3 regions of the Streptomyces aureoversilis genome follow, and region 1 is predicted to be linked to each of the others. Evidence: predicted binding sites of a transcription regulator. Region 1 holds the regulator's gene; each other region holds the start of a gene.
What was found. The regulator HrcA, encoded in region 1, represses chaperone genes, less so after heat shock. The targets are predictions, from matches to a motif close to TTNGCACTCNGNNNNNCNGAGTGCNAA.
Positions count from the first base shown of each region.

Region 2: a site for HrcA is predicted at 2,200-2,226, ahead of groL (chaperonin GroEL). Genes of this name have one in related genera too.
Region 3: a site for HrcA is predicted at 2,206-2,232, ahead of groES (co-chaperone GroES). Genes of this name have one in related genera too.

Region 1 covers NZ_JBHSKJ010000002.1:224,852-229,129, forward strand. Annotated here, with positions in the region: gene hemW (radical SAM family heme chaperone HemW) at 1-285, shown strand, start outside; gene ACFPP6_RS03825 (DUF3097 domain-containing protein) at 371-1,201, opposite strand; gene ACFPP6_RS03830 (MBL fold metallo-hydrolase) at 1,207-1,959, opposite strand; gene hrcA (heat-inducible transcriptional repressor HrcA) at 2,156-3,172, shown strand; gene dnaJ (molecular chaperone DnaJ) at 3,173-4,278, shown strand, end outside.
Region 2 covers NZ_JBHSKJ010000006.1:257,124-261,401, forward strand. Annotated here, with positions in the region: gene ACFPP6_RS13175 (PTS transporter subunit EIIC) at 1-324, shown strand, start outside; gene groL (chaperonin GroEL) at 415-2,037, opposite strand; gene ACFPP6_RS13185 (cold-shock protein) at 2,384-2,590, opposite strand; gene ACFPP6_RS13190 (ubiquitin-like small modifier protein 1) at 3,014-3,289, opposite strand; gene thrC (threonine synthase) at 3,366-4,278, opposite strand, start outside.
Region 3 covers NZ_JBHSKJ010000012.1:204,770-209,047, reverse strand. Annotated here, with positions in the region: gene groL (chaperonin GroEL) at 31-1,653, opposite strand; gene groES (co-chaperone GroES) at 1,748-2,056, opposite strand; gene ACFPP6_RS22125 (polysaccharide deacetylase family protein) at 2,414-3,316, opposite strand; gene ACFPP6_RS22120 (THUMP-like domain-containing protein) at 3,414-4,278, shown strand, end outside.

The DNA.
Region 1 (4,278 bases):
AAGCACCCGGGCGCGTACGCGCAGGCGCTGGCCGAGGGACGCTCCCCGGGGGCGGGCCGGGAGGTCCTGCCGGAGGAGGACCAGCGGGTCGAGCGGATCCTGCTGGAGCTGCGGCTGGTGGACGGGTGCCCGCTCTCCCTCCTGCGCCCTGCGGGGGCGGCGGCGGCCACGCGCGCCCTGGCGGACGGCTTGCTGCAGCCGGGGCCGTACGAGGAGGGTCGTGCGGTCCTGACCCTGAGGGGTCGGCTGCTGGCGGACGCGGTGGTGCGGGACCTGGTGGACTGAGGTCCCGGGGCTCTGCCCCGGACCCGGTCCTCAATCGCCGGACGGCTAAAAATCTTTAGCCGTCCGGCATCGGGCGGAGCCGCGGCTATGGAGCCGTCACGAAATCGATCAGCTCCTCCACCCTGCCCAGGAGCTCCGGCTCAAGATCCTTGTACGAGCGCACGCCCGAAAGGATCCGCTGCCACGCGGCGCCCGTGTTCTCCGGCCACCCCAGCGCCCGGCAAACCCCCGTCTTCCAGTCCTGCCCCCGCGGCACCCGCGGCCACTCCCGGATGCCCACGGACGACGGCTTCACCGCCTCCCACACGTCCACGTACGGGTGACCCACGACCAGCGCGTGCTCACCCGTCACCTCCGCCGCGATCCTGGACTCCTTCGACCCCGGCACGAGGTGGTCCACCAGGACGCCCAGCCGGGCGTCCGGCCCGGGGGCGAAGGAGCGGACGATCGCCGGGAGGTCGTCGATCCCCTCCAGGTACTCGACGACCACGCCCTCGATGCGCAGGTCGTCGCCCCACACCCGCTCCACGAGCTCGGCGTCGTGGCGGCCCTCCACGTAGATGCGGCCCGCCCGGGCGACGCGCGCCCGCGCCCCGGGGACGGCGATCGAGCCGGAGGCGGTCCGCGCGGGCCCCCGAGGAGCGCGTGCCGCGCCCGTGGCGGGGCGTACGAGGGTGACGACGCGCCCCTCCAGCAGGAAGCCGCGGGGCTCCATCGGGAAGACCCGGTGCTTGCCGAAGCGGTCCTCCAGGGTGACCACCGGCCCCTGCGCCGTCTTCTCGCACCGGATCACCGCCCCGCAGAAACCCGTGGTGACCTCCTCGACCACGAGGTCGGCCTCGGCCGGCACCTCGGGCACGGGCGTGTTCCGCTTCCACGGAGGGGTCAGGTCCGGTCCGTACTGTCTGCTGCGCATGCCGATCATTCTTCCCGGGACACGCCGAAGCGCGCCGCCAAGGCGTCCCGCTGCGCCCGTACGAACGCCGCGTCCACCACCGCCCCGTGCCCCGGCACGTACAGCGCGTCCTCGCCGCCGAGCGCCAGCAGCCGGTCCAGGGCCGCGGGCCACCGGTGGGGGAGCGCGTCCGGCCCGGCCTGGGGCTCGCCGGACTCCTCCACCAGGTCCCCGCAGAAGACGACTTCCGGCGCCCCGCCCGCGCCCGCGACGAAGACCGCCAGGTCGTGCGCGGTGTGGCCGGGCCCGAGGTTGGCGAGGAGCGCCTGGCGCCCGCCGCCCAGGTCCAGCGTCAGCTCCCCGCTGACCGGGTGCCGGGGCGTGACGAGCCGCTCGGCGGCCTCCGCGGCGGCCCCGGGCGCGAGCCCGTACCGCTCCGCGTCCAGGCGCAGCTCCTCGCGCTCGCGCCGCATCAGCTCGGCGGCGCCCACGGCCCCGTACACCTCCGCGCCCGGGAAGGCCGCCGTGCCGAAGACGTGATCGAAGTGGGGGTGCGTCAGAGCGATATGCGTCACTCCCCGGCCGAACAGCTCCCGCACCTCGTGCCCGAGCTCCGCGCCCTCCGCGACCGTCGAGCCGGTGTCCACGAGCAGCACGCCCGTACTGCCCACGACGGCCCCGACGGTGGCGTCCCACGTCGGCATTCGGCGGCGCGCGACGCCCGGCGCGAGCCGTTCCCACCGTGCTGCATCCCCGTGGCCTTGCTGACCGCTGTCCATACCAGGACGCTAGCGGGAGCGCGGTACGGTTGCCCGTCCGGCGTCCTCCGGCGTCCTGCCGCGGGCACGCGGCGGGGACGGCTCTTGCCCTGCCTGTGGTGCACGGCCGTACACTGGCTGGAGGGCTTTGGCACTCGCGACTGCTGAGTGCCAGGAACGGGCCCCGTAAGACGGTCTGGACTTGGAGGTGCGCGCGATGCTGAGCGAACGCAGGCTCGAGGTGTTGCGCGCCATCGTCCAGGACTATGTGGGCACCGAGGAGCCGGTCGGCTCCAAGGCCCTCACCGAGCGGCACCGGCTGGGCGTCTCCCCGGCCACGGTGCGCAACGACATGGCCGCGCTGGAGGAGGAGGGCTTCATCGCCCAGCCGCACACCAGCGCCGGCCGCATCCCGACCGACAAGGGCTACCGGCTCTTCGTCGACCGCCTGGCGGGCGTCAAGCCCCTGTCGACGCCGGAGCGGCGCGCCATCCAGAACTTCCTGGACGGCGCCGTCGACCTGGACGACGTCGTGGGCCGCACGGTCCGCCTGCTGGCGCAGCTGACCCGGCAGGTCGCGGTGGTGCAGTATCCGTCGCTGACCCGTTCGACGGTGCGCCACGTGGAGCTGCTCTCGCTGGCCCCGGCCCGCGTCATGCTCGTGCTGATCACGGACACCGGGCGGGTCGAGCAGCGCATGATCGACTGCCCGGCCCCCATCGGCGAGACCTCCCTCGCGGATCTGCGCGCGCGGCTCAACAGCCGCGTCGTGGGCCGCCGGTTCACGGACGTCCCGCAGCTGGTGGCGGATCTTGCCGAGTCCTTCGAGCAGGAGGACCGCGGAACCGTTTCTACGGTGCTGGCCACCCTGCTGGAGACGCTGGTCGAGGAGACCGAGGAGCGGCTGATGATCGGCGGCACCGCCAATCTCACCCGTTTCGGTCACGACTTCCCCCTCACCATCCGGCCCGTGCTGGAGGCGCTGGAGGAGCAGGTCGTCCTGCTGAAGCTGCTGGGCGAGGCCAAGGACTCCGGGATGACGGTGCGCATCGGCCATGAGAACGCTCACGAGGGACTGAACTCCACATCGGTCGTCGCCGTCGGCTACGGTTCGGGCGACGAGGCAGTCGCCAAACTCGGCGTGGTCGGACCGACCCGCATGGACTACCCCGGAACGATGGGAGCGGTACGCGCAGTGGCACGTTACGTCGGACAGATCCTGGCGGAGTCGTAAGTGGCCACGGATTACTACGCGGTCCTGGGCGTACGGCGCGACGCCTCGCAGGACGAGATCAAGAAGGCCTTCCGCCGTCTCGCCCGCGAGCTGCACCCGGACGTCAACCCGGACCCGAAGACGCAGGAGCGGTTCAAGGAGATCAACGCCGCCTACGAGGTGCTCTCGGACCCGCAGAAGAAGCAGGTCTACGACCTCGGCGGCGACCCGCTCTCCGCGTCCGGCGGCGGTGCCGGCGCCGGTGGCTTCGGCGCGGGCTTCGGCAACTTCTCCGACATCATGGACGCCTTCTTCGGACAGGCGTCGCAGCGCGGCCCGCGCTCGCGCACCCGGCGCGGCCAGGACGCCATGATCCGTCTCGAAGTGACCCTCGACGAGGCCGCCTTCGGGACCACCAAGGAGATCCAGGTCGACACGGCCGTCGTCTGCACCACCTGCAGCGGCGAGGGCGCGGCCCCCGGCACCTCCGCCCAGACGTGTGACATGTGCCGCGGTCGCGGCGAGGTCTCGCAGGTCACCCGCTCCTTCCTCGGCCAGGTCATGACCTCCCGGCCGTGCCCGCAGTGCCAGGGCTTCGGCACCGTCGTGCCCACGCCCTGCCCGGAGTGCGCCGGCGACGGCCGCGTCCGCTCGCGGCGCACCCTGACGGTCAAGATCCCGGCCGGTGTCGACAACGGCACCCGGATCCAGCTCGCGGGCGAGGGCGAGGTCGGCCCCGGCGGCGGCCCCGCCGGCGACCTCTACGTCGAGATCCACGAGAAGCAGCACCCGGTCTTCCAGCGCCGCGGCGACGACCTGCACTGCACGGTCACCATCCCGATGACGGCCGCGGCCCTCGGCACGAAGGTGCCGCTGGAGACCCTGGACGGCGTCGAGGAGATCGACATCCGGCCCGGCACGCAGTCGGGCCAGTCGATCCCGCTGCACCAGCGCGGCGTCACGCACCTGCGTGGCGGCGGGCGCGGCGACCTCATCGTGCACGTCGAGGTCATCACCCCCAACAAGCTCGACCCGCAGCAGGAAGAGCTGCTGCGGCAGCTGGCGAAGCTGCGGGGCGAGGAGCGGCCGATGGGCGAGTTCAAGCCGGGGCAGCAGGGGCTGTTCTC
Region 2 (4,278 bases), on a different contig from region 1:
GAGCCCCTGATCTACGGCGTCTCCCTGCCGCTGGGCCGCCCGTTCGTCACCGCCTGCATCGGCGGCGCGTTCGGAGGAGCGTTCGTGGGACTGCTGGGGCAGCTGGGCGACACGGTCGGCTCGACGGCCATCGGCCCGTCGGGCTGGGCCCTGTTCCCGCTGCTGCAGGGCGGCCACGGCCCGGTCCGGGCGGTGACGGTCTACGGGGCGGGCCTGCTGGTGGGCTACGCGGCGGGATTCGCGGCGACGTACGCGTTCGGCCTGAGTCGCGAGTCGCTGCGCGAGCTGAACGCCGGTGGGGAAAAGAGCCCGTCCGGCGAGTGAGGACAAAGGCGGTACGCCCGAGGGCGGCACCCCCTTCGCAGGGAGTGCCGCCCTCGGCGTACAGCGTTCAGGACAAGTGATCCGTCAGGATCAGAAGTCCATGTCACCGCCCGGCATGCCGCCCGGAGCGGCCGCGGCGGCCTTCTCCGGCTTGTCGGCGATGACGGCCTCGGTGGTGAGGAAGAGCGCAGCGATGGACGCGGCGTTCTGCAGGGCGGAGCGGGTGACCTTGGCCGGGTCGATGATGCCCTCGGCGACCAGGTCGACGTACTCGCCCGTGGCGGCGTTGAGGCCGTGGCCCGGGGTCAGGTTGCGCACCTTCTCCACGACGACGCCACCCTCGAGACCGGCGTTGACCGCGATCTGCTTGAGCGGGGCCTCCAGGGCCAGCTTGACGGCGGCGGCACCGGTGGCCTCGTCGCCCTCGAGCTCCAGCTTCTCGAACACCTGGGAGGCCTGCAGCAGGGCCACGCCACCACCGGCGACGATGCCCTCCTCGACGGCCGCCTTCGCGTTGCGAACGGCGTCCTCGATGCGGTGCTTGCGCTCCTTGAGCTCGACCTCGGTCGCGGCACCGGCCTTGATGACGGCCACGCCGCCGGCCAGCTTCGCGAGGCGCTCCTGGAGCTTCTCGCGGTCGTAGTCCGAGTCGCTGTTCTCGATCTCGGCGCGGATCTGGTTGACGCGGCCCTGGACCTGGTCGCTGTCACCGGCACCGTCGACGATGGTCGTCTCGTCCTTGGTGATGACGACCTTGCGGGCGCGGCCGAGCAGGTCGAGACCGGCGTTCTCCAGCTTGAGGCCGACCTCCTCGGAGATGACGGTGCCACCGGTGAGGATGGCGATGTCACCGAGCATGGCCTTGCGGCGGTCGCCGAAGCCCGGGGCCTTGACGGCGACGGACTTGAAGGTGCCGCGGATCTTGTTCACGACGAGCGTGGACAGGGCCTCGCCCTCGACGTCCTCGGCGATGATCAGCAGCGGCTTGCCGGACTGCATGACCTTCTCCAGGAGCGGCAGCAGGTCCTTGACCGAGCCGATCTTGGAGTTGACGATCAGGATGTACGGGTCGTCGAGGGACGCCTCCATACGCTCCATGTCGGTGGCGAAGTACGCCGAGATGTAGCCCTTGTCGAAGCGCATACCCTCGGTGAGCTCCAGCTCCAGACCGAAGGTCTGGGACTCCTCGACGGTGATGACGCCTTCCTTGCCGACCTTGTCCATGGCCTCGGCGATGAGCTCGCCGATCTGGGTGTCGGCGGCGGAGATGGAGGCGGTGGAGGCGATCTGCTCCTTGGTCTCCACGTCCTTGGCCTGCTCGAGCAGGGCACCGGAGACGGCCTCGACGGCCTTCTCGATACCGCGCTTCAGCGCCATCGGGTTGGCACCCGCGGCGACGTTGCGCAGGCCCTCGCGGACCAGGGCCTGGGCCAGGACGGTCGCGGTCGTCGTGCCGTCACCGGCGACGTCGTCCGTCTTCTTCGCGACCTCCTTGACCAGCTCGGCGCCGATCTTCTCGTACGGGTCCTCGAGCTCGATCTCCTTGGCGATGGAGACACCATCGTTGGTGATCGTGGGGGCGCCCCACTTCTTCTCGAGGACGACGTTGCGGCCCTTGGGGCCGAGGGTGACCTTGACGGCGTCGGCGAGCTGGTTCATCCCGCGCTCGAGACCGCGCCGTGCCTCCTCGTCGAACGCGATGATCTTGGCCATGTGAAGTGGTCCTCCCAGGACGGGGTGGAGACTGCTCCGGACCGCACTGGCGCCCGCGACGGACGGCCTGCGTACCCTGCGGTTCCTTGCCCCGCCTGGCCCGCGGACCTCACCGACGGTCCAAATCTGTCACTCTCACTCGGAGAGTGCTAAGCCCAATGATTAGCACTCGACCAGGGAGAGTGCAAGCGCCTCGGGGGGACAGTCACGCCCACGAGGCGCCGGGAGCAGGGGCCCCAGGCAGCCGTACCCACCCCACGCGCCCCGCACACGCGCGAGGGGCTCGCACCCCGTCGGGTGCGAGCCCCTCTGCAAACCGAGCGAGCCGGTGGTCGATGCGCCGCGATCAGACCTGCTGCAGCTTCACCATGTCCGCCTGCGGCCCCTTCTGGCCCTGCGAGATCTCGAACTCGACCCGCTGACCCTCCTCGAGGGTGCGGTAGCCGTCCATCTGAATCGCGCTGTAGTGGACGAATACATCCGCACCACCGTCGACCGCGATGAAGCCGTAGCCCTTCTCCGCGTTGAACCACTTGACGGTGCCCTGAGCCATGCCTAACTCCCCTATTACTGGCCCTTGCGCAGGACCGCACTTCGCGGACCCGGGTCAGACCTCACCCCCTGGCAGCCCAGTGGGTGTGCGCCGGAACGCGTCGACCGCGGCTGAATGTATCTGCACGGATGCCGTCTGCAACAGGTCACTCGGACGAGAATTCCGGGCATGGCCGATCGAGAAAATCGGCTGAACTCCGGGTATTTCAGGGCAAGTCGGGCCGGGTATAACGCAACCAACCCGGCATTTCGTGCACACACTTCGCGCACAACTTGACGGGTTCTCATATGCGTTCGGCACTGACGCCGGGCGGGGATCGCCTCAACTGTATCGCGCTCAACAGGCGGAATCGCCCCGTCCGCTTTACGGACGGGGCGATTCCGGGGACGTCGTGCGGCAATAACGGAAGAACCCTGTGAAACCTCAGCCGCCCGCGACGGCCGGGATGACGGAGACGGCGGAGCCGTCGGGGGTGGGCGTCTGCAGCCCCTGCTCGAAGCGGACGTCGTCGTCGTTGACGTAGACGTTCACGAACCGCCGCAACTTGCCGGCGTCGTCGAGCACGCGGGCGGCGATGCCGGTGTGGTTCTCCTCCAGGGACCGGAGGACATCGGCAAGGGTCGCACCTTCGGCGGAGACCTCGGCCTTCCCGCCGGTGTAGGTGCGGAGGATGGTGGGGATGCGAACAGTAACGCTCATGGGAAAACCTTCCAGAGAGGTTGTGGGCAGTCGTTCCGTAGGGGCGGAACGGGTGGGCACAACCGGCCCGCAGATGTCAGACGGCAGCAAGACCAGCGGCGCGGAACGCTTCCAACGACGGCCGGATCGTCGCCGTGGGCCCGGCCGCAACGGCGTCGAGGGTCTTCAGCCCGTCGCCCGTATTGAGCACGACGGTCGTGAGCGACGGGTCCAGCAGCCCGCTCTCGATCAGCTTCCGCGTCACGCCGACCGTCACCCCACCCGCCGTCTCGGCAAAAATCCCCTCGGTCCGGGCGAGCAGCCGAATCGCATCGACGATCTCCGGATCGCTCACGTCCTCCACCGCCCCGCCCGTCCGCCGCGCGATGTCCAGCACGTACGGCCCGTCGGCCGGGTTGCCGATGGCGAGGGACTTCGCGATCGTGTCCGGCTTCACCGGCCGCACCACGTCGTGCCCGTCCTTGAACGCGCGGGCGACCGGCGAGCAGCCCTCCGCCTGCGCTCCGAAGATCTTGTACGGGCGGTCCTCGACGAGCCCCAGCGCGACGAGCTCCTTCAGCCCCTTGTCGATCTTCGTGAGCTGCGAGCCCGAGGCGATCGGCACGACGATCTGGTCCGGCAGCCGCCAGCCCAGCTGCTCGCAGATCTCGTAGGCGAGCGTCTTGGACCCTTCGCCGTAGTACGGCCGGAGGTTGACGTTGACGAAGCCCCAGCCCTCCCCCAGCGGGTCGCCGATCAGTTCGCTGCAGAAGCGGTTGACGTCGTCGTACGTGCCCTCGATGCCGACGAGGTCGCCGCCGTAGACCGCGGCCATGACGACCTTCCCGGCCTCCAGGTCGTGCGGGATGAAGACGCACGACTTGAACCCGGCCCGGGCGGCCGCGGCCCCGACCGCACCCGCCAGGTTCCCGGTCGAGGAGCACGACAGCGTCGTGAAGCCGAAGGCGCGGGCGGCCTCGACCGCGATCGCGACGACCCGGTCCTTGAAG
Region 3 (4,278 bases), on a different contig from region 1:
TCCGGACTGCGGCCGCTGTGCGGCGCGGGGTCAGTGCGAGTGACCGTGGCCGTGACCGGCCTCGGGCTCCTCGTCGGCCGGCTTCTCGACGACCAGGGTCTCGGTCGTGAGCAGCAGCGACGCGATGGACGCGGCGTTCTCCAGGGCGGAGCGGGTGACCTTGACCGGGTCGATGACGCCGGCCTTCACCAGGTCGCCGTACTCGCCGGTCGCGGCGTTGAAGCCCTGGCCCTTGTCGAGCTCCGCCACCTTGGAGGTGATGACGTAGCCCTCGAGGCCGGCGTTCTCGGCGATCCAGCGCAGCGGCTCGACGGCGGCGCGGCGGACGACGGCGACACCGGTGGCCTCGTCGCCCTCCTTGCCCAGGTTGCCCTCGAGCACCTTGACGGCGTGGACGAGCGCGGAGCCACCACCGGAGACGATGCCCTCCTCGACCGCGGCGCGGGTCGCGGAGATGGCGTCCTCCAGACGGTGCTTCTTCTCCTTGAGCTCGACCTCGGTGGCCGCACCCACGCGGATGACGCAGACGCCGCCGGCGAGCTTGGCGAGGCGCTCCTGGAGCTTCTCGCGGTCCCAGTCGGAGTCCGTGGCCTCGATCTCGGCCTTGATCTGGGCGACGCGGCCCTGGACGTCCTCGGAGTTGCCGCCACCGTCGACGATGGTGGTGTCGTCCTTGGTGATGGTCACGCGGCGGGCGGAGCCCAGCACGTCCAGGCCGACCTGGTCGAGCTTGAGGCCGACCTCCTCGGCGACGACGGTGCCGCCGGTCAGGGTGGCCATGTCGCCCAGCATCGCCTTGCGGCGGTCGCCGAAGCCCGGGGCCTTGACGGCCACGGCGTTGAAGGTGCCGCGGATCTTGTTGACCACGAGGGTGGAGAGGGCCTCGCCCTCGACGTCCTCGGCGATGATCAGCAGCGGCTTGGAGGAGCCACCCTGGATGATCTTCTCCAGCAGGGGCAGCAGGTCCTGGATCGAGGAGATCTTGCCCTGGTGGATGAGGATGTACGGGTCCTCGAGGACGGCCTCCATGCGCTCCTGGTCGGTGACCATGTAGGGCGACAGGTAACCCTTGTCGAAGGCCATGCCCTCGGTGAAGTCCAGCTCCAGACCGAAGGTGTTCGACTCCTCGACGGTGATGACACCGTCCTTGCCGACCTTGTCCATCGCCTCGGCGATGAGCTCGCCGACCTGCTTGTCCTGGGCGGACAGGGCGGCGACGGCGGCGATGTCGGCCTTGTCGTCGATCGGGCGGGCGGTCGCGAGCAGCTCGTCGGAGACGGCCTTGACCGCGGCGTCGATGCCCTTCTTCAGGGCGGCCGGGGAGGCGCCGGCGGCGACGTTGCGCAGACCCTCGCGGACCAGCGCCTGGGCCAGGACGGTCGCGGTGGTGGTGCCGTCACCCGCGATGTCGTTGGTCTTGGTCGCCACCTCCTTGACGAGCTGGGCGCCGAGGTTCTCGTACGGGTCCTCGATCTCGACCTCACGGGCGATGGTGACGCCGTCGTTGGTGATGGTCGGGGCACCGAACTTCTTGTCGATGACGACGTTGCGGCCCTTGGGGCCGATCGTCACCTTGACCGTGTCCGCCAGCTTGTTGACACCGCGCTCGAGGGCGCGACGGGCGTCCTCGTCGAACTTCAGGATCTTCGCCATGGTTGCTTCAAGTCCTCTCAAACGAACCGCGCCCCGGACCCCGGCGGCACATACACACGGGAACCAGGGCGCAGATCACATCAAACGGGGTGAATTACTTCTCGATGATCGCGAGCACGTCGCGAGCCGAGAGAACGAGGTACTCCTCGCCGTTGTACTTCACCTCGGTGCCGCCGTACTTGCTGTAGAGCACGACGTCGCCGACGTTCACGTCGAGCGGAAGACGGTTGCCCTCCTCGAAGCGGCCCGGGCCCACGGCCAGGACGACGCCCTCCTGGGGCTTCTCCTTGGCGGTGTCCGGAATAACCAGGCCAGAGGCCGTGGTCTGCTCGGCGTCGAGCGGCTGGACCACGATGCGGTCCTCGAGCGGCTTGATGGCAACCTTGGAGCTGGCGGTCGTCACGATCCGACCTCCCCCTTCGGAGATTCACGGGGTTATCTGTCTGAGGTGGCGACCAGGAGGATCCGTCGTCGCGGGTGCCGGATTCTGCCCGTCGCTGTGTTTGGCACTCCCGGGTGGAGAGTGCCAACGGAGCCGAGACTATGACGCGGTTAGCACTCGGTCAAGCGGAGTGCCAATTCGCCGTGCGGCGAGCCTGCGGTTCACCCCTGGGGGTCAGCACCCGGACGGCCGGGGCGGCGCGCCCCGGCGTTCCGGCGCGGAGGTGGATCTGCCCGCGGGCCGCGGGTCGTAATCCTCCGGATTCTCACGCGACGCGTACGGCACGTCCGGCGCGTACGGCGATCCCTGCGCACGGCCCTACACGTAATCCTCCAGACGCGCCACGGTGAACCCCTGCCGCTCGATGCTGCGCAGCATGTTGGCGACCATCTGCGTCATGGTCGTGCCCTTGAGCTCCGAGGGACCGCGGAAGTGGGCGAGGACGATGTCGCCGGAGCGCAGCTTGCCGCCGTCCGCGTAACGCATGTCGTTGATCTGCATCGTCGCCTCCCACAGCAGCAGCGCCTTCACCCCGCAGCTGCCGGCCGCGGCGAGGGTGGCGTCGTTGTAGTTGCCGTAGGGCGGGCGGAACAGCGGCGGCTTGCTGCCGTACCGCTTCTCCAGGACGTCCTGCTGGCCGCAGACCTCGCGGCGCTGCGCGTCGGCGGAGAGGGTGCGGAGGTTGGGGTGGGAGAGGGTGTGGTTGTGGATGCCGTTGCGGTTCCCCCCGCCCCACAGCTGCTCGAAGTAGCCGTAGCCGCTGCCCGCGCGGGCGATGTCGTCGGTGAGGAACATCGTGAAGGGCAGCTTCAGGTCCTTGGCCATCTTCACGAATTCCGGGTCCTTCTCCGCCCCGTCGTCGAAGGTCAGGAAGACGACCTTGTCGTCGGTGGGCACGCGCCGGATCACCTTGGGCGTGGCGCCGGACCTCATCCCTTCCGTCAGCTTGGTGGCCGGAGGGGCGGGCGGCGCGGCGAGGGGCTTGTCCAGGCCCCAGCGGCGGTAGGCGGCGGCGTCCGGGACGGCGGAGGCCGAGGGCGAAGAGGCCGCGTCCGTACGCGGGGAGGGGGACGCGGACGCCGCCCCCTTGCCGCCGCCGGAGGAACCGGAGCAGCCGCTGAGGAGCAGGGCGGCCAGCAGGAGCGTGGTGACCGTGGCCGTGCGGGCGGACACGCGGGCCGGCGTGCGGACGGATATCGGGCCGGATATAGGGGTGCTCACGCATCCGATTGTTGTGCATGCGTTCGAGCCGGGCGGACCCGGCGGAAGGGCGGGCCTGTCGGAGGGCCGGGGAGGAGGCCTGGGCAAGAATGGCCGGGTGCCAGCACAGAACGAACCGAACGAGCCGAACGAGCCGGACGCGTCGGCGGCCGCCGCCGTCGCCGCCTTCACCGCCCTTCTCACGGACGAGGGCCGCGGCCTGCTCGCCCGGCTGCGCGACCACGACCCCGCCCGGGAACTGGCCACGGCGACCCGGCTGCGCCGCGACCACCCCGCGGAGCTCGTCTCGGCGGCGCTCGGCATGGCCCGGTTGCGGCAGCGGGCGGTGGCGAAGTTCGGGCCGGAGGACGCGTACCGGATGTTCTTCACGCCGAACGGCGTGGAGCAGTCGACGCGGCGGTCCGTGGCCGAATACCGGGCCGGCCGGTTCGCCGCGCTCGGCGTCCGCTCCGTGGCCGACCTGTGCTGCGGCATCGGCGGCGACGCGATCGCGCTGGCACGGCTGGGCATCCGCGTCCTCGCCGTCGACCGCGACCCGCTGACCTGCGAGGTCGCCCGCGCGAACGCCGAAGCGCTGGGCCTGTCCGACCTCATCGAGGTGCGCTGCGCCGATGTCGCCGACGTGGACACCTCGGGCTACGACGCGGTGTTCGCCGACCCGGCGCGGCGGGGCGGCCGCGGCCGCGTCTTCGACCCGGAGGCGTACTCGCCGCCGCTGTCGTGGGCGATCGAAGCCGCCCGGAAGGCCCCGCACGCAGCCCTCAAGATCGCCCCCGGGGTGCCTCACGAGGCCGTCCCGGACGACGCCGAGGCCGAGTGGATCTCGGACGGCGGCGACGTGAAGGAGGCCGTGCTGTGGTTCGGCACGGCGCCGGGCGCGCGGCGGGCGACGCTGTTGCCGGGCGGGCACTCGCTGGTGGGCGCCGGGCTGCCCGACCCGGCGGTACGGCCGGTGGGACGGT